3 regions of the Streptomyces sp. NPDC087420 genome follow, and region 1 is predicted to be linked to each of the others. Evidence: riboswitches for the same ligand, from Rfam matches in the RefSeq annotation. Region 1 holds a riboswitch; each other region holds the start of a gene.
The links. A riboswitch is a leader RNA that binds a small molecule or an ion and turns the genes downstream of it on or off. The one in region 1 is predicted to bind thiamine pyrophosphate.

Region 1 (10,412 bases):
TCCTCGACACCAACTGCGACCCCGACGAGGTCGACTACAAGATCCCCGGCAACGACGACGCGATCCGCTCCGTCACGCTGCTCACCCGCGTGATCGCCGACGCCGTCGCCGAGGGCCTCATCGCCCGTTCCGGCGTGGCCACCGGTGACTCGAAGCCGGGCGAGAAGGCCGCCGGCGAGCCCCTCGCCGAGTGGGAGCGCGACCTCCTCGAGGGCGAGAAGAAGGACGACGCGGAGAAGCCCGCCGACGAGGCGGCCGTCGCTGCCGTCGCCGTTGAGGCCGACGCCGACGCCGACGTCCAGACCTCCGCCGAGACGGAGAAGGTCGCCGACGCCGAGCAGGTCGACGAGGCCGCCACCCCGGCCGAGCCCGAGGCTGCTGCCCCGGCTGCGGACAACGAGCAGGCCTGACCTTCACCGGTTCGGTTGCTGACAGCGGGAGCTGGTGCCGTACCCCGGCGCCGGCTCCCCGCCGTCCACCCGTAGATCTTCGACTTCCGAGAGAGATTCACAGACATGGCGAACTACACCGCCGCTGACGTCAAGAAGCTCCGCGAGCTCACCGGCGCCGGCATGATGGACTGCAAGAAGGCCCTGGACGAGGCCGACGGCAACGTGGACAAGGCCGTCGAGCTGCTCCGCGTGAAGGGGCAGAAGGGCGTCGCCAAGCGCGAAGGCCGTTCGGCCGAGAACGGCGCCGTCGTCTCCCTCATCTCCGAGGACAAGACGTCCGGCGTGCTGGTCGAGCTCAAGTGCGAGACGGACTTCGTCGCGAAGAGCGACAAGTTCATCACCGTCGCCAACACGCTCGCCGCCTTCGTCGCCTCGTCCCGCCCGGCTGACCTGAGCGCCCTGCTCGCCTCCGAGATCGAGGCCGGCAAGACCGTTCAGGCGTACGTCGACGAGGCCAACGCCAACCTCGGCGAGAAGATCGTCCTGGACCGCTTCGCGCAGTTCACCGGCGGTTACGTGGCCGCGTACATGCACCGCACCATGCCCGACCTCCCGCCGCAGGTCGGCGTCCTGGTCGAGCTGGACAAGGGCTCCGCGTCGGACGAGGCGGCCGCCACGGCCGCCAAGGACGTCGCGCAGCACATCGCCGCCTTCGCGCCGACCTACCTCACCCGTGAGGACGTCCCCGCCGACGTCGTCGAGAACGAGCGCCGCGTCGCCGAGGCCACCTCCCGCGAGGAGGGCAAGCCCGAGGCCGCCCTGCCGAAGATCGTCCAGGGTCGCGTCAACGGCTTCTTCAAGGACGTCGTCGTCCTGGAGCAGGCGTTCGCGAAGGACAACAAGAAGTCGGTCCAGAAGGTCCTGGACGAGGCCGGTGTCACCCTGAAGCGCTTCTCGCGCATCAAGGTCGGCATCTGAGTCCGTACCGCGTTCGACGCAGGACCCCGCTAGGGTCTTACGGAGTCGTCACACGCGAACGCGACGGACGACCGCAGATCTGACGAGGAGGCCATTGCCGCACGGGACACACCCCCACCGGCAATGGCCTTCGTCGTATGTACGAGGAGATCCCCATGAACAAGGGCGCGGACGCCACCCAGTCTGCCGACGGCAAGGACCACACAGGGGGCAGCGGCGACCCGGCCAAGGGCGCCGGCCGCTTCATGCTCAAGCTGTCCGGTGAGGCGTTCGCCGGCGGGGGCGGGCTCGGCGTCGACCCCGACGTCGTACACGCCATCGCCCGTGAGATCGCGGCCGTCGTGCGGGACGGCGCCCAGATCGCGATCGTCCTCGGCGGCGGAAACTTCTTCCGCGGCGCCGAACTCCAGCAGCGCGGCATGGACCGGGCACGCTCCGACTACATGGGCATGCTCGGTACGGTCATGAACTGCCTGGCCCTCCAGGACTTCCTGGAGAAGGAGGGCATCGACTCCCGCGTCCAGACGGCCATCACCATGGGCCAGGTCGCGGAGCCGTACATCCCGCTGCGCGCCGTACGGCACCTGGAGAAGGGCCGCGTCGTGATCTTCGGTGCGGGCATGGGCATGCCGTACTTCTCCACCGACACCACCGCCGCCCAGCGCGCCCTGGAGATCGACGCCGAGGCGCTGCTGATGGGCAAGAACGGGGTGGACGGGGTCTACGACTCCGACCCCAAGACCAACCCCAGCGCGGTCAAGTTCGACGCGCTGGAGTACAGCGAGGTCATCGCCAAGGACCTCCGGGTCGCCGACATGACCGCGATCACGCTGTGCCAGGACAACAAACTGCCGATCCTCGTCTTCGAATTGCTGACCGAGGGCAATATCGCGCGCGCGGTCAAGGGTGAGAAGATCGGCACGCTCGTGAGCGACCAGGGCACCCGGAGCTGAGTCGCGCGGGAAACCCCGCGGGACACTTGATCCGTACGGCCCCGCACGGGGATGGACAAAGCCCTGACGGTCGGACACCGTGCAGGGCAGGACGCGACGCAGGATCCGCCAGGACCGGTAGCAGGCCCGGCCCGTTCAAGACACGCAGGAGCAAGTGGTGATCGAAGAGACCCTCCTCGAGGCCGAGGAGAAGATGGAGAAGGCCGTCCTGGTCGCCAAAGACGACTTCGCCGCGATCCGCACAGGGCGGGCGCACCCGGCGATGTTCAACAAGATCGTGGCGGACTACTACGGTGCGACGACCCCGATCAACCAGCTGGCGTCGTTCTCCGTACCCGAGCCGCGCATGGCCGTCGTGACGCCGTTCGACAAGACCGCGCTGCGCAACATCGAGCAGGCGATCCGCGACTCCGACCTCGGCGTCAACCCGAGCAACGACGGCAATATCATCCGGGTGGTCTTCCCCGACCTGACCCAGGAGCGCCGCAAGGAGTACATCAAGGTCGCCAGGACCAAGGCCGAGGACTCGAAGGTCTCGATCCGCGCCGTGCGCCGCAAGGCCAAGGAGACGATCGAGAAGCTCGTGAAGGACGGCGAGGTCGGCGAGGACGAGGGCCGCCGCGCCGAGAAGGAGCTCGACGACACCACCGCGAAGTACGTGTCGCAGGTGGACGAGCTGCTCAAGCACAAGGAAGCCGAGCTGCTCGAAGTCTGATGAACGACTCTTCCTGGGGCTCCCCGCCGACCGCCGACCTCTGGGGACAGCCCGACCAGGGGGCCGGCCCGGCGGGTCCCGCCTACGATGAGCCTGCCGCACAGCAGACTCGGCCCATGCCCATCGTGCCCGACGGACCCGCCCACGGCGGGGGCCAGGACAACGACCGGGGGGCGGCTCGGCCGGGCGGCCCCCTGTTCCGTGACCAGATCCCTCAGGAGCCCATGTCCGCGCCCCCGCCACCCCCGCCGAAGAAGCGGGCGGGCCGTGACCTGCGTGCGGCCATAGGGGTCGGCGTCGGGCTCGGTGTGGTGGTCGCGGCCTCGCTCTTCATCGTCAAGGCCGCCTTTGTCGGAGTGGTCGCGGTCGCCGTCGTGGTCGGGCTGTGGGAGCTGACCTCCCGCCTCCACGAGAAGAAGGGCATCAAGGCCCCTCTCGTACCGCTGGCCGTCGGCGGCGCCGCGATGGTCGTCGCCGGGTACGTGCGCGGGGTCGAGGGTGCCTGGGTCGCGATGGCCCTGACCGCGCTCGCCGTCCTGGTGTGGCGGATGACCGAGGAGCCCGAGGGGTATCTGCGGGACGTCACGGCCGGGGTGTTCGCCGCGTTCTACGTCCCGTTCCTGGCCACCTTCGTCGCGCTGATGCTCACCGCGGACGACGGCGCCCGGCGGGTGCTGATGTTCCTGCTGCTGACGGTGGTCAGCGACACCGGCGCGTACGCCGTCGGCTGGCGCTTCGGCACCCACAAGCTCGCGCCGCGCATCAGCCCCGGGAAGACGCGGGAAGGGCTGCTCGGCGCGGTCGTCTTCGCGATGGTCGCGGGCGCGCTCTCCATGCAGTTCATGATCGATGACGGCGTCTGGTGGCAGGGTCTGCTGCTCGGCATCGCGGTCGCCGCCAGCGCCACCCTCGGTGACCTGGGCGAATCCATGATCAAGCGCGATCTCGGCATCAAGGACATGGGGACGCTGCTGCCGGGCCACGGCGGCATCATGGACCGGCTCGACTCCCTGCTGCCCACCGCGCCGGTGGTCTGGCTGCTGTTGGTGATCTTCGTCGGCTCGGGGTGAGCCGCACCGGTACTCTTGAAGGGCTCGCCACTCACCGGTGGCGAGCCCTTTTGGTCCCCGCGCCCGCGCGGGGCTGATCCCGTGAGGTCTCCCGGCACCGGCAACGTGGTGCCGCTCTTCCCCGTGGCACCGGGGATCGGGCCTCGCCGCACCGAGGAGACTTGCGTTCATGGCCCCGCCGACCCCCGGAGAACTCACTTTTGTCGCGCCCCGCGGAGCCAAGAAGCCGCCGCGGCACCTCGCCGACCTCACGCCCGCCGAGCGCCGTGAGGCCGTCGCCGCGATAGGCGAGAAGCCCTTCCGCGCCAAGCAGCTGTCCCAGCACTACTTCGCGCGCTACGTGCACGACCCCGAGCAGTGGACCGACATCCCCGCCGGGGCGCGGCAGAAGCTCGCGGCGGAGCTGCTGCCCGACCTGATGTCCGTCGTACGGCACATCTCCTGCGACGACGACACCACCCGCAAGACCCTGTGGCGCCTCCACGACGGCACGCTGGTCGAGTCCGTGCTCATGCGCTACCCGGACCGGGTCACCATGTGCATCTCGTCCCAGGCGGGCTGCGGGATGAACTGCCCCTTCTGCGCGACCGGCCAGGCCGGCCTCGACCGCAACCTGTCCACCGCCGAGATCGTGCACCAGATCGTCGACGGCATGCGCGCCCTGCGCGACGGCGACGTCCCCGGCGGTCCCGCGCGGCTCTCGAACATCGTCTTCATGGGCATGGGCGAGCCGCTCGCCAACTACAACCGGGTGGTCGGCGCGATCCGCCGGCTCACCGACCCCGAGCCCGACGGCCTCGGCATCTCGCAGCGCGGGATCACCGTCTCGACGGTCGGCCTGGTCCCGGCGATGCTGCGCTTCGCCGACGAGGGCTTCAAGTGCCGCCTCGCCGTCTCGCTGCACGCGCCGGACGACGAACTGCGCGACACCCTCGTACCGGTCAATACCCGCTGGAAGGTGCCGGAGGTGCTGGACGCGGCGTGGGAGTACGCGGCGAAGTCCGGCCGCCGGATCTCCATCGAGTACGCCATGATCCGGGACATCAACGACCAGGCGTGGCGGGGCGACCGGCTGGGCCGGCTGCTCAAGGGCAAGCGGGTGCACGTCAACCTGATCCCCCTCAACCCGACCCCGGGCTCCAAGTGGACGGCGTCGCGCCCCGAGGACGAGAAGGCCTTCGTGGAGGCGATCGCGCGGCACGGCGTGCCGGTGACCGTACGCGACACCCGCGGCCAGGAGATCGACGGAGCGTGCGGGCAGCTGGCCGCTACCGAACGCTGAGGGGCAGCTGTGTAATCTGGTCCTGAACAACAGATTTTCCGTACGGCACATATTCCGACAGGGGAGCGCCACAGCGCTGAGAGTGCGACACGGATCCGGCTCCACGAGCGGACACCGGTCGCAGACCCTCTGAACCTTGCCCAGGTCATTCTGGGTAGGAAGTTCGGACATCACTCAAGCTGTTGCGCCCTGCCCGGACACTCCGGGCAGGGCCGCGTCTTCTCCTGGAGTCCCCAGGAGGAAAACCAGTGAGTACCAAGCACGCCAGAAGAACAGCGGCCCTCGCGCTCGTCGCCGCGCTCGGGGTCTCGACCCTCGCCGCCTGCGGCGGGTCCGACAGTACGGGGTCGTCCGGCGACGGCGGCGGGACGAAGTCCAAGACCGTCACCCTCGTCAGCCACGACTCGTTCAACGCCTCTCCCGCCGTGCTCAAGGCGTTCACCAAGGAGACGGGCTACACCGTCAAGGTCCTCAAGAGCGGGGACGCCGGCGAGGCGCTCAACAAGGAGATCCTCACCAAGGGCTCCCCGCAGGGCGACGTCTTCTTCGGCGTGGACAACACCCTGCTCTCCCGCGCCCTCGACAACGGCCTGTTCACGCCGTACAAGGCGAAGGGACTCGACCGGGTCGCCGCCGACACCCAGCTGGACGCGGCGAAGAACCGGGTCACCCCGATCGACACCGGTGACATCTGCGTCAACTACGACAAGAAGTACTTCGCGGACAAGAAGCTCGCGCCGCCGCAGACGTTCGACGACCTGATCAAACCGCAGTACAAGAACCTGCTCGTCACCGAGAACGTGGCGACCTCCTCGCCGGGCCTCGGCTTCCTGCTCGGTACGGTCGCCCACGCCGGCGACTCCGGCTGGCAGGACTACTGGAAGAAGCTCAAGGCCAACGGCGTCCAGGTCGTGGACAGCTGGGAGCAGGCCTACAACGAGAGCTTCTCCGGATCCGCCGGCGGCAAGAAGGCCAACGGCGACCGCCCGCTCGTCGTCTCGTACGCCTCCAGCCCGCCCGCCGAGGTGCTGTACTCCGAGCCGCAGCCCAAGGTCGCGCCCACCGGCGTCGCCACCGGCACCTGCTTCCGCCAGATCGAGTTCGCGGGCCTGCTCGGCGGGGCGAAGAACGAGGCCGGCGGCAAGGCGCTGCTGGACTTCCTGATCAGCGGCCGGTTCCAGGCGGACATGCCGCTGAACATGTTCGTGAACCCCGTGGTCAAGGCCGTCCCCCTGCCCCCGCTGTTCACCGAGTTCGGCGCGACCGTCGACCAGCCGGAGACGGTGGCGCCCGACAAGATCGCCGCCAACCGGGAGCAGTGGATCCAGACGTGGACCTCACTCGTAGTGAAGTAGCCCGCGAGCCGGACCGCCGGGCCGTACGGGCACATGCCGTACGGCTCGGCCTGATGGCCCTGCCCGTCGTGTTCTTCGCGGTCTTCTTCGCCTATCCCGTCACGGCGATCGTGGGCCGGGGGCTGCGGACCGGCGGGGTCTGGCAGTTCGGCCGCGTCGGTGACGTGCTGAGCCGCCCCGACATCCTCGGCGTCCTGTGGTTCACCACCTGGCAGGCCCTCGCCTCCACGGCGCTCACCCTGGTCGTCGCCCTGCCCGGCGCGTACGTCTTCGCGCGCTTCGACTTCCCCGGCAAACAGCTGCTCCGGGCCGTCGTCACCGTGCCGTTCGTCCTGCCGACCGTCGTCGTCGGCACGGCCTTCCTCGCCCTGCTCGGGCGCGGCGGACTCCTCGACGAACTGTGGGGCGTCCGGCTCGACACGACCGTCTGGGCGATCCTCCTCGCGCACGTCTTCTTCAACTACGCGGTGGTCGTACGGACCGTCGGCGGCCTGTGGTCCCAGCTCGACCCGCGCCAGGAGGAAGCCGCGCGAGTGCTCGGCGCGAGCCGCCTCGCGGCGTGGTGGCGGGTGACCCTGCCCGCCCTCGGGCCCGCCGTCGCGGCCGCCGCCCTCATGGTCTTCCTCTTCACCTTCACCTCCTTCGGTGTCGTGCAGATCCTCGGCGGTCCCGCCTACTCCACGCTGGAGGTGGAGATCTACCGGCAGACCGCGCAACTCCTGGACCTGCCCACGGCCGCCGTGCTGACCCTCGTCCAGTTCGCCGCCGTCGGCGCGATCCTGGCGGTGCACGCCTGGACGGTACGGCGGCGGGAGACCGCGCTGCGCCTGGTCGACCCCGCGCTGACGGCGCGCCGCCCGAAGGGGCCGGGGCAGTGGACGCTGCTCCTCTGCGTACTCGGTGTGGTCCTCGTCCTGATCCTGCTCCCGCTCGGGGTGCTGGTCGAGCGCTCCTTCGACGGCCCCGGCGGATACGGCTTCGCCTTCTACCGGGCGCTCACCTCCGTGGGGTCGGGCGGCACCTTCCTCGTCCCGCCGCTGGACGCCGTGCGGAACTCCCTGGAGTACGCGGTGGTCGCCACGGCGATCGCGCTGCTCGTGGGCGGGCTGGCCGCCGCCGCGCTGACCCGGCGCGCGGGCCGGCTCGTCCGCGGGTTCGACGCCCTGCTGATGCTTCCGCTGGGCGTCTCCGCGGTGACCGTCGGCTTCGGATTCCTGATCACCCTCGACAAGCCGCCGCTGGACCTGCGGGCCTCCTGGATCCTGGTGCCGCTCGCCCAGGCGCTGGTCGGGGTGCCCTTTGTCGTACGGACCATGCTGCCCGTGCTCCGGGCGGTGGACGGCCGGCTGCGCGAGGCGGCGGCGGTGCTCGGCGCGTCGCCGCTGCGGGCCTGGCGCGAGGTCGATCTGCCGTTGGTACGACGGGCGTTGCTCGTCGCGGCCGGGTTCGCCTTCGCGGTCTCGCTCGGCGAGTTCGGCGCGACGGTCTTCATCGCCCGGCCCGACCGGCCGACGCTGCCGGTGGCCGTGGCGCGGCTGCTGGGCCGGCCCGGGGAGCTCAACTACGGGCAGGCGATGGCCCTGAGCACCGTACTGATGGCGGTGTGCGCGGTGTCGCTGCTCGTGCTCGAACGTATCCGTACCGACCGCTCGGGGGAATTCTGATGACGCTGCTCAGCCTCGCGGGGGTGACGGTACGGTTCGGCGACCGCAAGGCGCCGCGAACCGCGCTCGACGCGGTCGACCTGGAGATCGCCGAGCACGAGATCGTGTGTGTGCTGGGACCGAGCGGCAGCGGCAAGTCCACGCTGCTGCGGGTGGTCGCCGGGCTCCAGGACGTCGACGGCGGACGGGTGTCGCTCGACGGCGCGGACCAGGCGGGGGTGCCGGTGCACCGGCGGGGGGTGGGCCTGATGTTCCAGGACCATCAGCTCTTCCCGCAGCGTGACGTGGGCGGCAATGTCGCCTTCGGGCTGCGGATGCGGGGGGTTTCGCGGGACGAACAGGCCCGGCGCGTCGAGGAGTTGCTCGACCTCGTGGGGCTGCCGGGGGCCCGTGGCCGGGCCGTCTCCTCGCTCTCGGGCGGTGAGCAGCAGCGGGTCGCGCTGGCGCGGGCGCTCGCCCCGCGTCCCCGGCTGCTGATGCTGGACGAGCCGCTGGGCCAGCTCGACCGCAGCCTGCGGGAACGGCTGGTGGTCGAACTGCGGGGCCTCTTCGGGCGGTTGGGCACGACGGTGCTTGCCGTCACCCATGACCAGGGCGAGGCGTTCGCCCTCGCGGACCGGGTGGTGGTCATGCGCGACGGGCGCATCGCGCAGACCGGGACGCCGCTGGAGGTCTGGCAGCGGCCGGCCTCCGCGTTTGTGGCGCGCTTCCTGGGCTTCGACAACGTGGTGCCGGCGACGGTTTCGGGTGCGTTCGCGGATACGCCCTGGGGGCGGATTTCGGTGCCCGCGGGTTCCGCGCAGGGCGCGGTGACGTTGCTGGTGCGGCCGGGCGGGGTCCGTCTGTCGCCCGCCCCCGACCCGGCGGCCGGGCTTCGCTGCACGGTGGAGGCGCGTACATTCCGGGGGAGCCGGGTGGTGGTTGTGCTCCGGCCTGACGCGGTGCCGGTGCCGGTGCCGCTGCCGCTGCTGGAGGCGGAATGTGATGTGCGCGAGGCGCCGTTGGAGGGCGCTGAGGTGGGCGTGACGTTCGCGGTGGAGGACGTGATGGTGCTTGCCCCTGCCGGGTGATCGTTGCGGTTGCTTGTCCTTCGTTTTTGGCGTTTGCCCGGTGCGGTGGGCGCGGCTTACTGCTTGTCCTCAATCGCCGGACGGGCTGGGTTTGTCGTGGTGACGGGGGGCGGGGCCTCCGGAGGTACGTATGTCCGGACTGCATGTTTTACGTCGCGTTCAACCGGTCCAATTAGCAACGGTCGCCATGCGACACAAAACACGCTTTACGTCCGGACACACGCACCTCCTCCGACCCCACCCCCCTCACGCCGGGGGTGAAGTGAACGACCCCGCCCGCCCCGGAGCGGGCCGGGTAGTAACGCGGGCCTGGAAGGGGGACGGGCAGGGGTCGTGTCCGGAACGTAAAGCGTGTTTTGTGTCGCATGGCGAACGTTACGCAATTCGGAGTTGCTGAACGCGACGTAAAACATGCAGTGCAGGACACGACCCCTGCCCGGCCCCCGGCGACAACCCGCACCCGAAAAGCCAGCCCGCAGCGGGCACAACCAAGCCCGTCCGGCGATTGAGGACAACACGGACCGCAACCCGGTCACCGGGGCAATCAGCCGGCCGTCAGGGCCACCAGCGCCGCCGGGACCTCCTCCACGGAGTCGACGAGAACGATCCGCGGCTCCATGGACCGACGTCGCGCCAGCGACGAAAGCAGGGGCCACGCAGGCAACCTCTCCGTCCAGTGCTCCCGGTCCACCAGGACCATCGGCGTCGGCTCACCCCGCGACTCGTAATAGTTCGGCGTCGCGTTGTCGAAGATCTCCTGGACCGTCCCCGCCGCGCCCGGCAGGAAGATCACGCCCGCGTTGCACCGGGCCAGCAGCCCGTCCTCGCGGGTGGCGTTGGCGAAGTACTTGGCGATGTGCGCGGCGAACGCGTTCGGCGGCTCGTGGCCGTAGAACCAGGTCGGGATGCCCACCGACTCCTCGCCCTTGGGCC
Region 2 (10,412 bases), on a different contig from region 1:
TCGGCGTACTGCCCGATCATGTTGCGCAGTTCGGCGACGGACTGGCCGACGGCCGTCAGGTGGGCGACCGGGGTGAGGGTGGTGTCGGCGGCGATCTGCTCGGTGGCCTTCACCGTGCCGGCCCGGGTGGAGCCGCCCGCGCCGTACGTCACCGACACGAAGCTGGGGGCCACCGCCTCGACCCGGCGCAGCGCGTTCCAGAGGTTCCGCTCGCCCTTCTCGGTCTTGGGCGCCCAGAACTCGAACGAATAGGTGGTCTCGCCCGCGGCGAGCAGATCACGCACGGTCGGTGCGTGATCTGTTCTGGTCGAAGATGTACCGAAGGCCATACGTGCAGGTTATCGAGGGTGTGGCGGTCTCCCAAGCGAATGGGGGGCATTTGACCGGTTTACCGGTCCCCGGTCCCACGCCTCGGACACCCCGGGAGGCCGCTCGCGGGGACGAGCCGCCGGTCAGCGGGACCGCTCACGCACCCGCTTCGCGAGCGCGGCCGTCGCCGCCGCCGGGTCGTCGGCCTCCGTGATCGCCCGTACGACGACCACCCGGCGGGCGCCCGCGTCCAGCACCTGGTCGAGGTTGCCCGCGTCGATGCCGCCGATCGCGAACCAGGGGCGGTCGGTGGCCAGGCCGGCCGTGTACCGCACGAGGCCGAGCCCGGGCGCGTGGCGGCCCGGCTTGGTCGGGGTGGGCCAGCACGGACCCGTACAGAAGTAGTCCACCCCCGGCTCCGCCACCGCCGCGTCGACCTCCGCCTCGGCGTGGGTGGACCTGCCGATCAGCGGCGTCTCGCCGAGGACGGCCCGGGCGGCCGGGACCGGGAGGTCCCCCTGCCCCAGGTGCAGCACGTCGGAGCCGATGGCGTGCGCCACGTCGGCGCGGTCGTTCACCGCCAGCAGGACGCCGTGGCGCCGGCAGGCCTCGGCGAAGACCTGGAGGTGGTCCAGCTCCTCGGCCGCCTCCATGCCCTTGTCGCGCAGCTGCACGATGTCCACGCCGGACGCCAGCACGGCGTCGAGGAACTCGGGAAGGTCCCCCTGTTTCCTGCGGGCGTCCATGCAGAGGTACAGCCGGGCGTCGGACAGCGCGGCGCGTTCTGTGGGCATGAAGGATCCCCCCGTCGGTTCCGCGGTGGACGGCGGTACGGGCCCGCGCGGGCGGTGCCGTACCGCCGCACGCCGCGTGCGGTGATGTGGTTCAGACGGCGAGCGCCTGGGCCCGGCGCTTCACCTCCGTGCCGCGATTCTCGCTGAGCGCCTGCGCGGGCGTGCCCGGCAGGGTGGGGTCGGAGGTGAAGAGCCACTCCAGCATCTCTTCGTCGGTCCAGCCGTCGTCCCTCAGGAGCGTCAGGGTCCCGGCGAGACCCTTGACGACCTTGCCGCCGTCGATGAAGGCGGCGGGCACCTGGAGCGCGCGGTTCTCCCCGCGGCGGACGGCGATCAGCTGGCCTTCCTTCACCAGCTGCCGCACCCGCGTCACCTCGATATCGAACAATTTGGCGATATCGGGCAGGTGGAGCCAGGCAGGGACGAGAGCATCGATCTTTGCGTCAATCTCGGTCACGAGGACAAGCGTGCCATCCCGGACGGCCTCACGGTAGCCAGGACCACCCGCCCGAGGGGACGCGGCATGTCCGCCCCTCAAACAACCGCCTTCTTCAAGGGGACCGTGGGGTCCGCCACCCGGTGGGGGTCCAGGTGGGCGGGGGTTTCCAGCAGTTTTCTCGCCTGGGCCAGGTCCCGGGGGCGGCCCACCGCCAGCAGGGCCACCAGCACGCCCTCCCGCAGCCACGCCACCGACCACGCAGCCTCCGCCGGGTCGCCGCGCCACACCAGGGTGTCGGCGGACGCGTGGTGGCCCGCGTACTGCACGAACCGGCCGAACTGCTCCGACCAGAAGTACGGCACCGGGTCGTAGACGCCCTCGGTCTCGCCGATGATCCGGGCGGCGACGGTACGGGGCCCCTGGAGCGCGTTGTCCCAGTGGTGGACGAGGAGCCGCGCGCCGTACCGGGCCGAGGGGAAGGACGCGCAGTCGCCCACCGCGTACACGCCGGGCAGCGACGTCCTCAGTCGTTCGTCCGCGGTGACGGAACCGTCCGGGCCCAGCTCCATGCCCGAGCCCGCCAGCCAGCCCGTCGCGGGCCGCGCCCCGATGCCCACGACCACCGCGCCCGCCGGCAGCCGCCGGCCGTCCGCGAGGACCACCGCGCCGGGCTCGACGGACGCCACGCGCGCGTGCGTCAGCAGTTCGGCGCCGCTCTCCGCGTACCACCCGGCCATCGGCGCGGCCACCTCCGCCGGGAAAATCCCCGCCAACGGCCGGTCCGCCGCCTCCACGACCGTCACCGCGCACCCCGCCTCCCGCGCCGCCGTCGCGAACTCCGCGCCGATCCAGCCCGCGCCCACGACCACGACCGCGTCCTGCCGCGCCAGCACGGGCCGCAGCCGCTCGGCGTCGTCCAGCGTGCGCAGCAGATGGACGCCGGGGACGTCCTCCGTACCTGGCAGCCTGACCGGCTCCGCGCCGGTCGCGACGACCAGCACGTCGTACGGCACAGGACCGTCCGGCGTGTCGATTTCCCGTACGTCCGGCCGCAGCCCGGTCACGGGGAGCCCGAGCCGCAGCTCGACGGAGAGCGCGGAGAAGTCGATGTCGAAGGACGACCCGTCCGCCTGGCCGAGCAGGACCGCCTTGGAGAGCGGCGGCCGGTCGTACGGCGGATGCGGCTCCGCGCCGATCAGCGTGATCCGGTCGCGGAAGCCGCCCTCGCGCAGGGCGACCGCGGTCTGCACCCCCGCCATCCCGGCCCCGACGATGACGACGTTCCGCTCTTCCGGATGTCTCCGCTGCTCGCTCACCCGATCACCTTAGAGAACCGACGGGACGTCAGTCGGCAGCTGCTCCACCACACTCGTCCCGCTGCCCTCCCGCGACTCCCACTCCCACGTCTCCTCCAGCCGGACCCTGCCGTCCGGCAGGTCCACCACCAGGGAGACGCAGTGCCCGGAGGACGTCCCGCCGTCCCGCTTGAGCTGTACGTACCGGAAGTCGAGCCGGTCCCCCTCACGGGTCCCGACCAGATACCCCCGCTCCACGTCACCGCCCTCGTAGGCGGCCCAGATCCGGCCGCCCCGCTCGCCGTACGTGAAGCGCGTGCGGGTACCCACCTGACCCGGCGCCTGGTCGGCGACGGGGGCCAGGACAAGACCGTCCAGCGAACGGGCCACGGTGATTGCTCCCTTACCGGGCGGGGGACAGGGCGTTAGTCTGGCCGGTGACACTACCTCGCGGGAGCCCGGACGCACCGGGCTGAGAGGGAGGCTGACGGCCTCCGACCGTACGAACCTGATCCGGGTCATGCCGGCGAAGGGAGGGGCTGGACGCCCATGCAGTCGTCTCATACGGGTCAGCACCCCGAAACCGTCCATTCCGACGTCTCCACCGTCTCCCACACCTCCGACGTCCTGGTCGTCGGAGGCGGCATCATCGGCCTGGTCACGGCCTGGCGGGCCGCGCAGCGCGGCCTGCGTACCGCAGTCGCCGACCCCGAGCCGGGCGGCGGGGCCGCGCAGGTCGCGGCGGGCATGCTCGCGGCCGTCACCGAACTCCACTACGGCGAGGAGACGCTGCTCGGGCTCAACCTCGCCTCCGCCGCGCGCTACCCCGCCTTCGTCGCCGAACTGGAAGCGGCGAGCGGCCAGGACACCGGCTACCGCGCGTGCGGCACGCTCGCCGTGGCCCTCGACGCCGACGACCGCGCGCACCTGCGCGAACTGCACGGCTTCCAGCAGCGTTCCGGGCTCTCCTCGGAGTGGCTCTCCGGACGCGAGTGCCGGCGGCTGGAGCCGATGCTCGCGCCCGGCGTACGCGGGGGCCTGCGGGTCGACGGCGACCACCAGATCGATCCCCGCCGGCTCGCGGCGGCGCTCGTGACGGCCTGCGAACGGGCCGGGGTGGTCTTCCACCGCTCGTTCGCGAACCGTCTTACGGTTGTACGGGACCGGGCGGCCGGCGTCGTCCTGGCCGACGGCCGTGCGCTCTCCGCGGACCAGACCGTCCTGGCGGGCGGGAGCCTCAGCGGGAGGCTGGCGGGTCTGCCGACCGATGTCATACCGCCGGTACGGCCCGTCAAGGGCCAGGTGCTGCGGCTCACGGTGCCCCGGCCGTACGCGCCGTTCCTTTCCAGGTCCGTACGGGCCGTCGTACGCGGCAGCCACGTCTACCTCGTGCCGCGCGAGAACGGCGAACTCGTCGTCGGCGCGACCAGCGAGGAGCAGGGCTGGGACACCACGGTCACGGCGGGCGGGGTGTACGAACTGCTCCGCGACGCGCACGAGTTGGTGCCGGGCATCACCGAACTGCCCTTCACCGAGGCACGCGCCGGACTGCGACCGGGCTCGCCCGACAACGCGCCCCTGCTCGGGCCCACCGCCCTCCCCGGCCTCCACCTGGCCACCGGCCACTTCCGCAACGGGGTCCTCCTCACCCCCGTCACCGGGGACGCGATGGCCGACGTGCTGACCACCGGCGAACTCCCCGAGGTCGCGCGCCCCTTCACCCCCCGCCGCTTCTCCCCCGCCCCGGTACGTCAGGAGCAGCTCGCATGACCGACACCGTGAACGTCTCCGTGACCCTCTCCATCTCCGTGAACGGCGAGCCGCGCGCGATCGGCGCGGGCACCACGCTCGACGTGCTGGTCGCGACGCTGACCCCCGCGCCCTCGGGTGTCGCCGCGGCCCTCAACGAGACGGTCGTCCCGCGCTCCCGCTGGTCCGGCACCCTCCTGGGCGACGGCGACCGCGTGGAAGTCCTCACCGCCGTCCAGGGAGGCTGACCATGGCCGACGACCGGCTTGTCATCGGCGACACCGTCTTCGACTCCCGCCTGATCATGGGTACGGGGGGTGCGCCGAGCCTCGACGTCCTGCGCAGGTCCCTGATCGCGTCGGGCACCGAACTCACCACCGTCGCGATGCGGCGCCTCGACCCCACCGTGCAGGGGTCCGTGCTGTCCGTCCTCGAATCCCTGGGGATCCGGGCCCTGCCCAACACGGCGGGGTGCTTCACCGCCGGGGAGGCGGTCCTGACCGCGCGGCTCGCCCGCGAGGCTCTGGGCACGGACTGGATCAAGCTGGAGGTCGTCGCGGACGAGCGCACGCTGCTGCCCGACCCGATCGAGCTGCTCGACGCGGCGGAGACGCTGGTAGACGACGGCTTCACGGTCCTGCCGTACACGAACGACGACCCCGTGCTGGCCCGCAAGCTGGAGGACGTGGGCTGCGCGGCGATCATGCCGTTGGGGTCGCCCATCGGGTCCGGCCTGGGCATCCGCAACCCGCACAACTTCCAGCTGATCGTGGAACACGCGAGCGTCCCGGTGATCCTGGACGCGGGCGCGGGCACGGCGTCCGACGCTTCGCTGGCGATGGAGCTGGGGTGTGCGGCGGTGATGCTCGCGTCTGCGGTGACGCGGGCGCGGGAGCCGGAGCTGATGGCTTCCGCGATGCGGTACGCGGTGGCGGGGGGGCGGTTGGCGTTCCGGGCGGGCCGGATCCCCCGCCGGCGCTTCGCCCGGGCGTCCTCGCCCTCGGAGGGCGTCGCCACGCTCGACCCGGAGCGCCCGGCGTTCACGTAGACGTCGCGCCCGGCGGGCGGCGCGGCCTACTGATGTCCTCAAACGCCGGACGGGCTTAAAGACCCGGGGTGGGCCAGGTTGTTTTGGCGCGGGCCTGGAAGGGGGACGGGCAGGGGTCGTGTCCGGAACGTAGAGCGTGTTTTGTGTCGCATGGCGAACGTTGACCAATACAAGGTGCTGAACGCGACGTAAAACATGCAGTGCAGGACACGACCCCTGCCCGGCCCCCGGCAACAACCCGCGCACAAAAAGCCGGCCCGCAGCGGGCACAATCAAGCCCGTCCGGCGATTGAGGACAAAAGCGCGACCGCGTCGCGCGTCACAGGTGCGCTGCAAGAGACCGCGTCCCCGGCCGCCCCGCCACCCCGGCTCGTACACTCGCACCGTGGATACGACCCTTCAGGACCCCCTCGTCGGCCACCTGCTCGACGGCCGGTACCGCGTCGACGCGCGCATCGCGGTGGGCGGTATGGCCACCGTCTACCGCGCCCTCGACACCCGCCTCGACCGGGTCCTGGCCCTCAAGGTGATGCACCCGGCGCTCGCCGGAGACGTCGCCTTCGTGGAGCGGTTCATCCGCGAGGCCAAGTCCGTCGCCCGCCTCGCGCACCCCAACGTCGTCGCCGTCTTCGACCAGGGCGCCCAGGGCGCGTACGTCTATCTCGCGATGGAGTACGTCGAGGGCTGCACCCTGCGCGACGTCCTGCGCGAGCGCGGCGCGCTCCAGCCGCGGGCCGCGCTGGACATCCTGGAGCCCGTGCTCGCCGCGCTCGGCGCCGCCCACCGCGCCGGGTTCGTGCACCGGGACATGAAGCCGGAGAACGTCCTCATAGGGGACGACGGCCGCGTCAAGGTCGCGGACTTCGGGCTCGTACGGGTCCTGGGCGACGTCACCAACACCACGGGCACGGTCCTCGGCACGGTGTCGTACCTGGCGCCCGAGCAGATCGAGCACGGCACCTCCGACACCCGTGTCGACGTGTACGCCTGCGGGGTCGTCCTCCACGAGATGCTGACCGGCGGCAAGCCGCACGCCGGCGACACCCCCGCCCAGGTGCTGTACCTGCACCTCAACGAGGACGTGCCCGCCCCGTCCACCGCCGTGCCGGGCCTCGCCGCCGAGCTGGACGGGATCGTCGCGGCGGCCACGGCCCGTGACCCCGACCTCCGCCCGTACGACGCCGTCGCGCTGCTCGCCCTGGCCCGGGAGGCCCGCTCCCGGCTGAGCGACGCCCAGCTGGACGCCGTACCGCCGAAGGCCAAGCCCGTCCCGGCGGGCGGGGCGGAGGGGCGTACGGCGGTGATCCCGCGCGTCCTGCCCGCCGAGGAGCCCTCGCGAGACAGGGACAGGCGGCGGAAGCCCGACGGAGTCCACCGCACCAGCCGCCTGGAGATGGCACCCCCGGACCTCCCCCACCCGGCACCCCGCCGCACCACCCGCACCACCCCCCCGCCCCGCCGGGGCATCATCGCCGCGATCGTCGCCGTGCTGCTCATCCTGGGCGTCGGCACAGGCGTCTGGTACATCAATTCCGGCCAGTTCACCCGCGTCCCCTCCCTGCTCGGGCAGACCGAGCAGGAGGCGAAGAAGCGGCTGGCCGACGCCGGCCTGGACGTGAACGTCGGGAACGACTTCAGCGACACCTTCGAGCGCGGCACGGTCATGGGCAGCGACCCGGACTCCCGCGCACGGGTCCGCGGCGGCGGTCCCGTGACCATCGTCGTCTCGCGCGGCCCGAAGATCGTGAAGGTCCCCGGCCTGGAGGGCTCGACGCTCGCCGAGGCGAGGCGGGTGCTCAAGCAGGCCGGGCTGGCCGCCGGTGTGGTGACCCGGTCCTTCGACGACAACGTCGAGCAGGGCGCCGTGATCCGTACGGACCCCGCCTCCGGGGACGAGGTGCGGCCCGACTCGGGGATCAGGCTCGTCGTGAGCAAGGGCAGCCCCGTCGAGGTGGAGGACGTGACGGGCGAGACAGAAGAGGACGCCACCGCCCGGCTCACGGACGCGGGACTCAAGGTCCGGATCGCCCCCGCGCGCGTGAACTCCCCGGAGGACGCCGGTTCCGTCGCCCGGCAGTCCGTCGCGGAGGGCGCCGAGCTGGCCCGGGGCGACACGGTCACGCTGACGCTCTCCAAGGGTCCGCGGGAAGTGGCGGTGCCCGACGTCACGGGCCAGAAGGTCGACGAGGCCAAGAACGCCCTGGAGGACGCGGGCTTCGAGGTCAGCGTGGACCGGAGCTTCCCGTTCCTGGACGACACCGTCTCCGAGCAGTCCGTCGGGGGCGGCGGCACCGCCCCCGAGGGCAGCACGATCACCATCAAGACCAAGGGACTCTGAACACACATGCGCAACCCTGTCGGCGGCCACGTACCGGTGGCCGGCGGCCTCGCCACGACCGGTCTGGCCTACGCCCGCGAGCTGGGCGCGGAGACCGTCCAGGTCTTCGCGGCCAATCCGCGCGGCTGGGCGACCCCGCCCGGGAACCCGGCGCAGGACGAGCGGTTCCGCGCCGAGTGCGCCGCCGGGGAGATCCCCGCCTACGTCCATGCCCCGTACCTGATCAACTTCGGCTCGCACACCGAGGCGACGGCCGACAGGTCCGTGGACTCACTGCGCCACAGCCTGCGCCGGGCGCGGGAGATCGGCGCGCTGGGGGTGGTCGTGCACACCGGCTCCGCGACCGGCGGCCGCACCCGCGAGGTGGCGCTGGCGCAGGTACGGGAGCGGATGCTGCCGCTGCTCGACGAGCTGACCGAGGACGACGACCCGTTCCTGCTGCTGGAGTCGACCGCCGGCCAGGGGTTCTCGCTCTGCTCCAGGACGTGGGACTTCGGCCCGTACTTCGAGGCGCTGGACTCCCACCCCAAGCTGGGGATCTGCCTGGACACCTGCCACATCTTCGCGGCGGGCCACGATCTCACGGGGCCGCACGGGATGCACCAGACCCTGGACCTGCTGGTGGAGACGGTCGGCACGGGGCGGCTCAAGCTGATCCACGCCAACGACTCCAAGGACGTGGCGGGCGCGCACAAGGACCGCCACGAGAACATCGGGACCGGTCACATCGGCGAGGACCCGTTCCGCGCGCTGTTCACGCACCCGGCGACCGAGGGCGTACCCCTGGTGATCGAGACACCGGGCGGCAAGGAGGGGCACGCGGCGGACGTAGCCCTGCTGAAGAAGCTCCGCGACCAGTAGGCCGTTCGGCCGGTGGGCCGGCCGGCAGAGGCCCTACAGCTCCGGACCCTCCCCCGGGCCCTCCTGGTACGAGTAGCGCTGCTCCGCCCACGGGTCGCCGACATTGTGATAGCCGCGCTCCTCCCAGAAGCCGCGGCGGTCGGCGGTCATGTATTCCACGCCCCGGACCCATTTGGGCCCTTTCCACGCATACAGCTGCGGTACGACGAGGCGCAGCGGAAATCCGTGCTCGGCCGTGAGCAGTTCGCCGTCCTTGTGGGTGGCGAAAATCGTACGGTCGGCGGCGAAGTCGGCGAGTCGCAGATTGGCACTGAAGCCGTATTCGGCCCAGACCATCACATGGGTGACGCCGGGGGCGGGCGGGGCCAGTTCCAGGACGGTACGGGCGGGCACTCCGCCCCATTCGGCCCCCACCATGCTGAACTTCGTCACACAGTGCAGATCACCGATCACGGTGGAGAACGGAAGCGCGGAGAATTCCCCGTGATTCCAGCAGCGTTTGCCGCCGTCGAGCGTGGCGCCGAAGACCCGGAATTCCCAGCGTTCCGGCCGGAAGCGGGGGACGGGGCCGTAGTGGGTGACCGGCCAGCCGCGCTGAAGGCGCTGACCTGGTGGAAGTTCGGCCTGATCCGGCTCTTGACGTTCCCGGTTCGGCTGCCCCATACGTTCCATGGTGACAGACCGGAAGGGATGGTCATGACCAGGTCTCGGCGGATTCGGGCAACTGGTAGTAAGCATGCACTTACTGGACGCCCCCCGGTGGCAGTGCGAGGATTCCCGCATTCCTGCCCGTCACCCGCCTGGAAGGAGCCGCCGCGATGCAGGGCGACCCCGAGGTCCTCGAATTCCTCAACGAGCAGCTGACCGCGGAACTGACCGCGATCAATCAGTACTTTCTGCATGCCAAGATGCAGGAGAACTTCGGCTGGACGAAGCTCGCGAAGTACACGCGCGCCGAGTCGTTCGACGAGATGAAGCACGCCGAGCTGCTCACCGACCGGATTCTTTTCCTGGACGGCCTGCCGAACTACCAGCGGCTGTTCCATGTCCGGGTCGGGCAGACGGTCACGGAGATGTTCCAGGCGGACCGCGAGGTCGAGGTGGAGGCGATCGACCGCCTCAAGCGCGGGATCGACGTCATGCGCCAGAAGGCGGACCACACGTCCAAGCGGATCTTCGAGTCGATCCTGGCGGACGAGGAGCACCACATCGACTATCTCGACACACAGCTCGCGCTGATCGAGAAGCTCGGTGAGCCGCTGTACCTCGCCCAGGTCATCGAGCAGCCGGACAGCTGACCCTCAGGCGGCCGGCGCGGATTCGACGCGTACGGCTTCCGCCCGTACCGGTTCCGTGAGCAGCTCGCGGCGGGGGCACACGGCTCCCCGGCCGAGGAGGGACTGGATCCGGCGCACGCAGGAACCGCAGTCGGTGCCGGCCTTGCTGGCCGAGGCGATCTGGCGCGGGGTGCAGGCGCCGCTGTCCGCGTGTTCCTTGACCTGCTTCTCGGTAATGCCGAAGCACGAGCACACGTACACGCGGTTCACCTCCGACGGGAACAGTGGGGCAGCGGCAGCGG
Region 3 (10,412 bases), on a different contig from region 1:
CGGAAGAGCACCAGGTGGGGCACCTCGTCCTCGCCGGTGCGCAGCCGTTGCGGCAGCAGGAACTTCCGGCGGGTGAGCCACAGGCCGAGCAGTCCGATGCCGAAGGACGTCATGCCGAAGCCGATCATCCAGCGGAAGCCCCAGTAGGCGACGGGGATGTTGGGCCGGTAGTCGCCGGGCCCGAACTTCTCCTGTTCGGCCTTGTTGATGTCGTTGATCCCCGGGACGTGCGAGCTGAAGTCGTCGTGCGCGAGGAAGGACAGCAGTCCTGGGATCTCCAGCTCGACGGTGTTGTGGCCCTTCTCGACGTTCCCGTAGGCGAACACGGAGAACGGCGCGGGCGCCTGACCGTCCCAGAGGGCCTCGGCGGCGGCCATCTTCATCGGCTGCTGCTGGAACATGACCTTGCCGAGCGTGTCGCCGCTGATGGCGGTGAGCATGCCGGCGATGACGACGGTGACCAGCCCGAGGCGCAGGGAGGTGCGCATCACGGGGATGTGCTTCTTGCGCGAGAGGTGGAAGGCCGCGATGCCGACCATGAAGGCGCCGCCGACGAGGAAGGCGGCCGTCATGGTGTGGAAGAACTGGGTGAGCGCGGTGTTCTGGGTGAGCACCGCCCAGAAGTCGGTGAGTTCCGCGCGCCCGGACTTCTTGTTGATCCGGTAGCCGACCGGGTGCTGCATCCAGGAGTTCGCGGCGAGGATGAAGTACGCGGAGAGGATCGTGCCGATCGAGACCATCCATATACAGGCCAGATGGATCTTCTTGGGCAGCTTGTCCCAGCCGAAGATCCACAGTCCGATGAAGGTGGACTCGAAGAAGAAGGCGATCAGGGCCTCGAAGGCGAGCGGGGCACCGAAGACGTCACCGACGAAGCGCGAGTAGTCGGACCAGTTCATGCCGAACTGGAACTCCTGCACGATGCCGGTGACAACGCCCATCGCGATGTTGATCAGGAAGAGCTTGCCCCAGAACTTCGTGGCCGTGAGGTACTTCGGATTCTCCGTGCGGACCCACGCGGTCTGCAGCCCGGCGGTGAGCGCGGCGAGCGAGATCGTCAGCGGGACGAAGAGGAAGTGGTAGACGGTGGTGATGCCGAATTGCCATCGCGCCAGGGTCTCCGGCGCCAGAGCGAGTTCCACGTCGTTACTCCTTACATCGCCGTGGTCAAGCGGCGGCTTGCCCCTTTGATCCGGTCCGCATTCGGTACGTAACGGAGCAAACGAGGCACGCTTGTGAACGCGTTCACATTCACAAGCATTATGGCGCACGCCAATCCGGACCTTCGTTCGGGGGGTCCCCCTAACGAGGCACACCGGCCCAGCACCCGTGGAAGGCCCGTGGAGCGCCGGCGAAAACGCCTGCCGGAACGCCGAAGGGCGGCCCCCTCGGGAGGCCGCCCTCATCCGCTTCTTCCGCCGGTCACAGCTCCTTGCGGTACTTCTCAGCCGCCTGGAGGAAGAGATCGTTGGCCTCGGTCTCACCGATCGTGACCCGTACGCCCTCGCCCGCGAAGGGGCGGACCACCACCCCGGCCGCCTCACAGGCCGCCGCGAAGTCGAGCGTGCGCTCGCCGAGCCGCAGCCAGACGAAGTTCGCCTGGGTCTCGGGCACCGTCCAGCCCTGCCCGGCCAGCCCGCCCGCCACCCGCGTCCGCTCGGTGACCAGCGCCTCGACCCGCTCCAGCAGCTGGGCCTCGGCGCGCAGCGAGGCCACCGCCGCGTCCTGGGCGATCTGGCTCACACCGAAGGGCACCGCGGTCTTGCGCAGCGCCGCCGCCACCGGCTCGTGAGCTATCGCGAAACCGACCCGCAGACCGGCCAGCCCGTACGCCTTCGAGAAGGTGCGCAGCACGGCCACGTTCGGGCGCTCCCGGTACAGGTCCACCCCGTCCGGCACCTCGGCGTCGCGGATGAACTCGCGGTACGCCTCGTCCAGCACCACCAGGACGTCGTCGGGCACCCGGTCGAGGAACCGTTCCAGCTCGGCCCTGCGCACCACCGTGCCGGTCGGGTTGTTGGGGTTGCAGACGAAGATCAGCCGCGTCCGGTCGGTGACCGCGTCGGCCATGGCGTCCAGGTCGTGCGTCTCGGCGCCGGTCAGCGGCACCTTCACCGAGGCCGCACCCGAGATCTGGGTGATGATCGGGTACGCCTCGAAGGAGCGCCAGGCGTAGATGACCTCGTCACCGGGGCCGGCGGTGGCCTGGACCAGCTGCTGGGCCACCCCCACCGAACCGGTGCCCGTCGCCACGTGCTCCAGGGGAACGGCGAAACGGCCGGCCAGCTCCTCGGTCAGGCCCGCGCACGACAGGTCGGGGTAGCGGTGGAAGATCCCCGCGGTGGCGATCACCCGCTCCATCACGCCGGGCAGCGGCGGGTACGGGTTCTCGTTGGAGGACAGCTTGAACGCGGCGGGGCCGCCGGCCGCGGCGGGCTTGCCCGGCTTGTACGTCGGGATGCCGTCCAGCTCGGCACGGAGCCTGGGTCCCGTACCGCCGCCCACCGCAGGGCTCGTCTTGCTCACCGCAGGTCCTCCTCGGCCGTTCACGGGTGTCGCGTCAGGGGTGTCGCGCTTTTCAATACTGCTCACCATAGGAGGATTCGGGGCCCCTGCGAAGGCCTCGGTGACGTGGGCCACTCGGGAGGGCATCGCCCCTCGGTGACGCGCGTCACTCGAGAGGCCATCGAGCGGGGGGCGCACTTCTCCCTGGCGCGCGCCCGTGGTCCGCGCCGTGGCGCGCATCCCTCGTAGAGGTGAGTTGAGACAACTTCGAAACATGGACCTTTCGACAGGCACATGCCGTCCGATGCATGCCAGACCACAGCCCGGACGGATAAACCCCACTTCATCCAAGGACATTGGGCACTTTTGACCATGCAGAAACGTGCCTGCTGAGGGGTGCATATGCGACCGGCCCAACCGCCCGCCCGCGCCCTAATATCGGCTGGCCATGACAGCAGCAGGGAAACACCAGGTGAGCCGGACGGACACAACCCGCCGGGGAAACCGGCAGGGTCGGGCGGGCATCCGGGACGTCGCAGCCGCAGCCGGTGTCTCCATCACGACTGTCTCGGACGCGCTCAACGGCAAGGGACGCTTACCCGACGCCACGAGAAGCCACGTCCGAGAGGTCGCCGAGCGCCTCGGCTACCGTCCTTCCGCCGCCGCCAGAACCCTCCGTACCGGCAAATCGGGCCTCATCGGCCTGACCGTGACGACGTACGGGGATGAACCTTTCACCTTCACCGAATTCGCCTACTTCGCCGAGATGGCCAGAGCGGCCACCTCCGCCGCGCTCGCCCGGGGCTACGCCCTCGTCATCCTCCCCGCCACCTCACGCCACGACGTCTGGGCGAACGTCGCCCTCGACGGCACCGTCGTCATCGACCCCTCCGACCATGATCCGGTCGTCACCGAACTCGTACGCCAGGGCCTGCCCGTCGTCTCCGACGGCCGGCCCGCGGGCACCCTCCCCGTCACCGCCTGGGTCGACAACGACCACGAGGCGGCCGTCCTCGACCTGCTCGACCACCTCGCCGACGCGGGCGCCCGCCGGATCGGCCTGCTCACCGGCACCACCACCGACACCTACACCCGCCTCTCCACCTCCGCGTACCTGAGCTGGTGCGAGCGGGTCGGCCAGGACCCCGTGTACGAGTCCTACCCGGCCCACGACCCGTGCGCGGGGGCCGTCGCCGCCGACCGGCTCCTCGCCCGCCCCGACCGCCCGGACGCCGTCTACGGCCTCTTCGACCCCAACGGCACCGATCTGCTCGCCGCCGCCCGGCGGTACGGGCTGCGCGTCCCCGAGGACCTGCTGCTGGTGTGCTGCAGCGAGTCCACCGTGTACGCGACGACGGAACCGCCCATCACGACCCTCTCGCTCAAACCGCGCCGGATCGGCACCGCCGTCGTCCAGCTCCTCATCGACGCCATCGAAGGGATCAACACCGGCGCGCCGATCGAGCAGGTGATACCGACGGAGCTGGTCGTCAGGACCTCGTCCCAGCGCCGCCCGCCCCGCACCACGGTCAGCGCCCCCAGGTCCCCGGCGGGGGACTGACGGAGCGCTGCCGGGGCCGGGCCGGTCCCTTCCGTACCCCGGCCGAAGGCCCAGACCTTTCACATTTGGGGTGATCGGCGTGAAAACCTCCGGCGAACCTGAGGTGGAACCGGATTCACCACCCCTGGTGCGTCACAGAGGAGGAGCGGGATTCCTATGATGGGCGCACGACACCATGGACCTTTCCTGACCTCCGGTGGGCAGACGCCCACCGGAGAGGGCGAGCCCGAGAGGTGTACGGCGGCGCGACGGTGGTGGAGGGGTCGATGACACAGGGGGCCGGTCAGGGACCCGCGGTGCGGACGGCGACGTTGCGCGACTTCCGCGTACCGCCGTACGCGCAGGTTCCCGTGCAGTCCGGGCAACCGGGGCATCCCGAACAGTCCGGGCGGCAGGGGTACGGTCACGAGGCCGCGAACCCGTCCGGGCATCCCGGCAACGCGATCCCCGCCGACGAGGTCCCGGACGGCTACACACCGACCGAGCGCGACCTCCCGGTGATCGGCCCGGAGGGAGTGACCGTCCAGCTGCACCTCGCGCCCGACGGCGCCCCCGCGCCCGGCGGCCCCGGCCCGCTCTACGTCGTCGGCGACGTGCACGGCTACCTGAACGAACTCCTCGCCGCCCTCGGCGAACAGGGCCTCATCGACTCCGCCGGCAACTGGTCGGCCGGCAACGCCCGGCTCTGGTTCCTCGGCGACTTCACCGACCGCGGCCCCGACGGCATCGGCGTCATCGACCTCGTGATGCGGCTCTCCGCGGAAGCGGCGGCGGCGGGCGGCTACTGCAAGGCCCTGATGGGCAATCACGAACTGCTGCTCCTGGGCGCCAAGCGGTTCGGCGACACCCCCGTCAACTCCGGCGCGGGCACGGCCACCTTCCAGGCCGCCTGGCTCCTCAACGGCGGTCAGAAGACCGACATGGAGCGCCTCCAGGACGTCCACCTCCAGTGGATGTCACGGCTCGACGCGGTGGTCGAGGAGGACGGGCATCTGCTGATGCACTCCGACACGACGGCCTACCTGGATTACGGCTCGTCCATCGACGACGTCAACGACACCGTCCACCAGATCCTCACCCGCAACGACGCGGACGAGTGCTGGGACGTGTTCCGCAAACTCACCAAACGCTTCGCGTTCCGTGACGAGGGCGGCCCCGAGGCCGTCCAGGAACTGCTTTCCACGTACGGCGGAAACCGCATCGTCCATGGCCACAGCCCCATTCCCTACCTCCTGGGCGAGGTCGGCACCGAGGACGCCTCGGACGGTGAGGGCGGCGGCCCCGTGGTGGAGGGGCCACACGTGTACGCCGACGGCCTGGCCATCGCCATGGACGGCGGCGTGACCATGGCGGGGAAACTGCTGGTCGTGCGGCTTCCGCTGGCCAACTGAGCGGCTTCGACCGCACAACTGACCGGGTTCTTCCGGGCGGCTGACCCGGGTTCCTCGGCACCACTGACCGGGCTTCTCCGCACAACTGAATCGACATGGAGCCGGTGTTTTCCGGAAACCCCCTGTCACGCCGCGGCAAAACAGCTCTACCATCGGCTTATCCGTAGCAGGCTCTCCTTCCGTTTCTGCCAACCGCCCGTTCACGCGGGCGAATCGGCCCTACGGAGCATCGGGGGATGCACATGAACAGCGCTCCGCACCTGCTGAGCGAGGATCGCGCGGATTTCGAGCGGATCCTCGACGACGCACTGCGCAACGCGCACGACCGCCCGGATCTGGCCGACGTGGGCCGGCGGCTGAACGCCGAGCAGTTGCGCACGATGGCCCTCAACGCCACCACCCAGATAGCCACCGCCGCGGCCGCCGAGTACGAGCACTACGCCAAGATGCGCGAGGAGTTCCGCTCCCCGGTCTCCTCCCCGGCCCTGAACGGCTCCGTCAGAGAGCCGGCCACGGTCGAGGAGGACGACGGCGCGGGCGCGGGGTTCGCGGCGGTCATCACCGTCCTGGTCCCCGTCCTCGGCGGCACCGCGGCGCTGATCTTCCTGCTCGTCGGCTATCTCCTCAAGGCACTGACCCCGGCGCCCGCCTTCGCCAACTCCCTGATCGCGGTGGGCTGGTTCTTCGGCGCGGTCACCGTGCTCGGGATCCTGGGCGCGGCGGTCGGCCTGCTCATCACGGCCGTACGCAACGGGGCCACCCAGGTCCCCGCCGTCGAGGAGTCCGGCGGGGAGCTGCCGGACGAGGTCGCACGGGCCAGGGAGGCCTGGCGCCACGCCCTCCTGGAGCGCGGCATCCTGCCCTTCCTGCGCAGGGCCCTCGCCGACCCGAGCGCGGGCCGGGCGGCGCCGGCACCGCCCCGTACGGTGGGCCACCTGCCCAAGATCGGCTACAGCCACCCCGGCTTCTCCAGCCCTGACGAGGGCTCAGCGGCCCACCAGCGCCCCACGTTCAGCAGCCCGGACTTCACCAGCCCCGACTTCGGCGGCCCGGAACACCAGCCCGAATAGCGGTGGGTTTCGCGGAGGCGGGCCGGCCGGGACTGGTGGCCTGGCGGGCCCCCCTCCGCTGAGGCGGCCGGGTCAGCCGGCCGACCTGCCGCCCGTCTCCGCCAGCGGCAGATAGACCCGGTTGCCGGCCGCCGCGAACTCCTTCGACTTCTCCACCATGCCCGCTTCGATCTCCTCGGGCACCAGGTCACCGCCGTGCTGGCGCCTGATGTCCTGCGAGATCTTCATCGAGCAGAACTTCGGCCCGCACATCGAGCAGAAATGCGCGGTCTTCGCCGGCTCGGCCGGCAGTGTCTCGTCGTGGAACGCGCGCGCCGTGTCCGGGTCGAGGGCCAGGTTGAACTGGTCCTCCCACCGGAACTCGAACCGCGCGTCCGACAGCGCGTCGTCCCACTCCTGCGCCCCCGCGTGCCCCTTGGCGAGGTCCGCCGCGTGCGCCGCGATCTTGTAGGTGATCACACCCGTCTTCACGTCGTCGCGGTTCGGCAGTCCCAGGTGCTCCTTGGGCGTGACGTAGCAGAGCATCGCCGTGCCCCACCAGGCGATCATCGCCGCGCCGATGCCCGAGGTGATGTGGTCGTACGCGGGCGCCACATCGGTCGTCAGCGGGCCGAGCGTGTAGAACGGCGCCTCCTCGCAGATCTCCTGCTGGAGGTCGATGTTCTCCTTGATCTTGTGCATCGGGACGTGCCCGGGGCCCTCGATCATGGTCTGTACGTGGTGGCGCTTGGCGATCGTGTTCAGCTCGCCCAGCGTCCGCAGCTCGGCGAACTGCGCCTCGTCGTTGGCGTCCGCGATGGACCCGGGCCGCAGGCCGTCACCGAGGGAGTACGTCACGTCGTACGCGGCGAGGATGTCGCAGAGCTCCTCGAAGTTCTCGTACAGGAACGACTCCTTGTGGTGCGCCAGGCACCACGCCGCCATGATCGAGCCGCCGCGCGAGACGATGCCGGTCTTGCGGCGGGCGGTCAGCGGCACGTACCGCAGCAGCACTCCGGCGTGGACCGTCATGTAGTCGACGCCCTGCTCGGCCTGCTCGATGACGGTGTCCTTGTAGATGTCCCAGGTCAGCTCCTCGGCCTTGCCGTCGACCTTCTCCAGCGCCTGGTAGAGCGGCACCGTGCCGATGGGCACGGGGGAGTTGCGCAGCACCCACTCCCGGGTGGTGTGGATGTTGCGGCCGGTCGAGAGGTCCATGACCGTGTCCGCGCCCCACTTGGTGGCCCACGTCATCTTGTCCACCTCCTCCTCGATGGAGGAGGTGACCGCGGAGTTGCCGATGTTGGCGTTGACCTTCACCAGGAACCGCTTGCCGATGATCATCGGCTCGATCTCCGGGTGATTGACGTTCGCCGGCAGTACGGCCCGGCCCGCGGCGATCTCGTCGCGGACGACCTCGGGCGCGACGTTCTCCCGGATCGCGACGTACTCCATCTCCGGAGTGACATCGCCACGGCGTGCGTACGCGAGCTGCGTCACCGCCTGCCCGTCCCGGCCCCGCCGGGGCTGGCGCGGCCGGCCCGGGAACACGGCGTCGAGGTTCCGCAGCCCCCCGCGCGGCGAGGTGTGCTTGAGCCCGTCGTCCTCGGGGCGGACCGGGCGGCCCGCGTACTCCTCGGTGTCACCGCGCCCGATGATCCAGTTCTCCCGCAGCGGCGCGAGCCCGCGGCGGACATCCGTCTCGATCGTGGGGTCGGTGTACGGCCCCGACGTGTCGTACAGCGTCACGTCCTTGCCGTTGGTGAGATGCACCTGACGGACGGGCACCTGGAGGTCGGGGCGCGAGCCCTGGACGTATCCCTTGTGCCAGCCGATGGACCTCTCGGTCCCGTTCTGATCCACGGCCCCGCCCGGATTCCCCGATTCGCCCGGGGAATCCGATTCCGAGGCAGGCGTGTGTGCGTCCTGAACGGTCATGAGACCTACTCCCTACGCCGGCATTACCCGGTAACAGGTTCGGCGGTCGGCGCAGCGATGGGAGTCCAGGGGGATGTCCCCGGGACTACACAGTCAACGCCCTCTCAGCCCGGTGCTCCGAGCTCCCGCGTGTGCAAAGGTGTGACCACGCTAGCCCCACCACCGGCGTGCTGAACAGAGGGCCTCCGGCTTCTTGCAATGATCTGCGGGTGACCTCATCCCAGCAGAGCCACGAAACGCACGGCCACACGCACAGCCACGGGCCTGCCGAGCCGGTCTCCCAGCACCTCCGCAAAGTCATCGCGGCGGTGCTGATCCCGTTCGCCGCGGCCGTGGTCGTGGGCCTGGTCGTCCTGTGGCCCGGCGGCGCGCCCGCCCATGAGCGCTCGGGGGTCGGGTTCGACCGGCAGACCGAGCAGGGCCAGGTGGTGAAGCTCCAGCCGGTGGACTGCAAGGACGTGAACGCCTCCCAAATCCCGTCGACCGGCGACACCTCGACACCCGGGGGGCGGGAGGCGGAACAGACGGAGACCGGGCAGTGCAAGAAGGCCACGGTCGAGGTCACCAGCGGCAAGGAGAAGGGCCGTACCTTCATCGAGGTCGTCCAGCCGGACGCGCCACGGCAGTTTCACGTGAAACAGGGCGTGGTACTGGCGTACGCGCCCGACGCTCCCCACGACCTCCAGTACTCGGTCACCGATGTCGACCGCCACCTCCCCATGGCCCTGCTCGCCGGGATCTTCGCCCTCGCGGTGGTCGTGGTGGGGCGGCTGCGCGGGCTCATGGCGCTGATCGCCCTCGCGGTCTCCTTCGGAGTGCTGACGCTCTTCATCCTGCCCGCCGTGCTGCAAGGCTCGAACCCGCTGGTCGTCGCGGTGGTCGGAGCCAGCGCGATCATGCTCATCGCGCTCTACATGTGCCATGGCCTGACGGCCAGAACCTCGGTCGCGGTCATCGGCACGCTGGTCTCCCTGATGCTGATCGGACTGCTGGGCTCGATCTTCATCGGCTGGGCGAGCCTGACCGGCAACACCGACGACAGCACCGGCCTGATCCACGGGCTGTATCCGCACATCGACATGAGCGGTCTGCTGCTGGCCGGCGTGATCATCGGTTCGCTCGGTGTCCTCGACGACGTGACGGTGACCCAGACCTCGGCGGTCTGGGAACTGCACGCCGCGGATCCGTCGATGGGACCGCGCGCCCTCTACCGGGCGGGAATCCGCATCGGCCGCGACCACATCGCGTCCGTGGTCAACACGCTCGTGCTGGCCTACGCGGGAGCGGCGCTGCCGCTGCTGCTGCTCTTCTCCATCGCGCAGTCCGGGGTGGGAACGGTCGCCAACAGCGAGCTGGTGGCGGAGGAGATCGTACGGACCCTGGTCGGATCGATCGGCCTGGTCGCGTCCGTGCCGGTGACCACCGCCCTGGCGGCGCTGGTGGTGTCCGCGGACCGGTCGGGGGCTCTCGGGCGGGAGACGGCACCCATGGTGCCGGGGCAGGGCACGGCGGTGCGCCCGCACGGCAGCAGGGGCCGCCGCCGCAGGAAGTGACGGCGCCGGCCTGTATGAGGAAATGACGGCGTGCGGAATGACCGCGTGCGTGAGGAAGTGATCGCGCGAGGAGGCGACCGCGCCAGGCCGCCTCAGCCCGCGTTCTCCTCCGCCAGGATGCGGCCGAGCGCCTCCTCCAGGTTGCCCTCGAAATCACCGAGCGTGCGCTCCTGGCCGAGCGGGACCAGCCGGTCCGTACGGTCCAGGAAGGCCACGACCGGCGCGGCGCTCACCCGGAACAGCGCGTGGTCCTCACCGACCTGGAGCCGGATGTGAACGTCCGACAGGTCCTCGGGCTCGGTCGGCGAGATGTGCACATCACCGTCACCACTGGGCGTGTTGATGCCGTCCAGCAGCAGCTCGCGGCCGAAAGTCCAGGTCACGGGCGCGTCGCCGGGCAGATGAAAGGTCATCC

Region 2: it holds a riboswitch for thiamine pyrophosphate, as region 1 does, so the genes downstream of both, thiO (glycine oxidase ThiO) here and ACIO1C_RS28450 (thiamine ABC transporter substrate binding subunit) in region 1, are expected to answer to the same signal.
Region 3: it holds a riboswitch for thiamine pyrophosphate, as region 1 does, so the genes downstream of both, thiC (phosphomethylpyrimidine synthase ThiC) here and ACIO1C_RS28450 (thiamine ABC transporter substrate binding subunit) in region 1, are expected to answer to the same signal.

What each region holds. Positions count from the first base shown of each region.
Region 1 is NZ_JBIUXU010000014.1:186,474-196,885, forward strand. It holds gene rpsB (30S ribosomal protein S2) at 1-410, shown strand, start outside; gene tsf (translation elongation factor Ts) at 516-1,370, shown strand; gene pyrH (UMP kinase) at 1,526-2,323, shown strand; gene frr (ribosome recycling factor) at 2,481-3,038, shown strand; gene ACIO1C_RS28440 (phosphatidate cytidylyltransferase) at 3,038-4,108, shown strand; gene rlmN (23S rRNA (adenine(2503)-C(2))-methyltransferase RlmN) at 4,278-5,390, shown strand; TPP riboswitch at 5,440-5,569, shown strand; gene ACIO1C_RS28450 (thiamine ABC transporter substrate binding subunit) at 5,639-6,745, shown strand; gene ACIO1C_RS28455 (ABC transporter permease) at 6,799-8,409, shown strand; gene ACIO1C_RS28460 (ABC transporter ATP-binding protein) at 8,415-9,479, shown strand; gene ACIO1C_RS28465 (LOG family protein) at 10,024-10,412, opposite strand, start outside.
Region 2 is NZ_JBIUXU010000004.1:229,423-239,834, forward strand. It holds gene metF (methylenetetrahydrofolate reductase [NAD(P)H]) at 1-329, opposite strand, end outside; gene thiE (thiamine phosphate synthase) at 453-1,103, opposite strand; gene ACIO1C_RS09650 (Rv2175c family DNA-binding protein) at 1,195-1,560, opposite strand; gene ACIO1C_RS09655 (NAD(P)/FAD-dependent oxidoreductase) at 1,638-2,801, opposite strand; gene ACIO1C_RS09660 (hypothetical protein) at 2,868-3,227, opposite strand; TPP riboswitch at 3,278-3,389, shown strand; gene thiO (glycine oxidase ThiO) at 3,387-4,607, shown strand; gene thiS (sulfur carrier protein ThiS) at 4,604-4,834, shown strand; gene ACIO1C_RS09675 (thiazole synthase) at 4,837-5,634, shown strand; gene pknB (Stk1 family PASTA domain-containing Ser/Thr kinase) at 6,020-7,972, shown strand; gene ACIO1C_RS09685 (deoxyribonuclease IV) at 7,979-8,833, shown strand; gene ACIO1C_RS09690 (sulfite oxidase-like oxidoreductase) at 8,867-9,496, opposite strand; gene bfr (bacterioferritin) at 9,652-10,131, shown strand; gene ACIO1C_RS09700 (bacterioferritin-associated ferredoxin) at 10,135-10,380, opposite strand.
Region 3 is NZ_JBIUXU010000002.1:250,482-260,893, forward strand. It holds gene ACIO1C_RS04580 (cytochrome ubiquinol oxidase subunit I) at 1-1,142, opposite strand, end outside; gene hisC (histidinol-phosphate transaminase) at 1,423-2,505, opposite strand; gene ACIO1C_RS04590 (LacI family DNA-binding transcriptional regulator) at 2,954-4,066, shown strand; gene ACIO1C_RS04595 (metallophosphoesterase) at 4,318-5,457, shown strand; gene ACIO1C_RS04600 (hypothetical protein) at 5,694-6,527, shown strand; gene thiC (phosphomethylpyrimidine synthase ThiC) at 6,600-8,444, opposite strand; TPP riboswitch at 8,437-8,583, opposite strand; gene ACIO1C_RS04610 (YibE/F family protein) at 8,654-9,997, shown strand; gene ACIO1C_RS04615 (SsgA family sporulation/cell division regulator) at 10,090-10,412, opposite strand, start outside.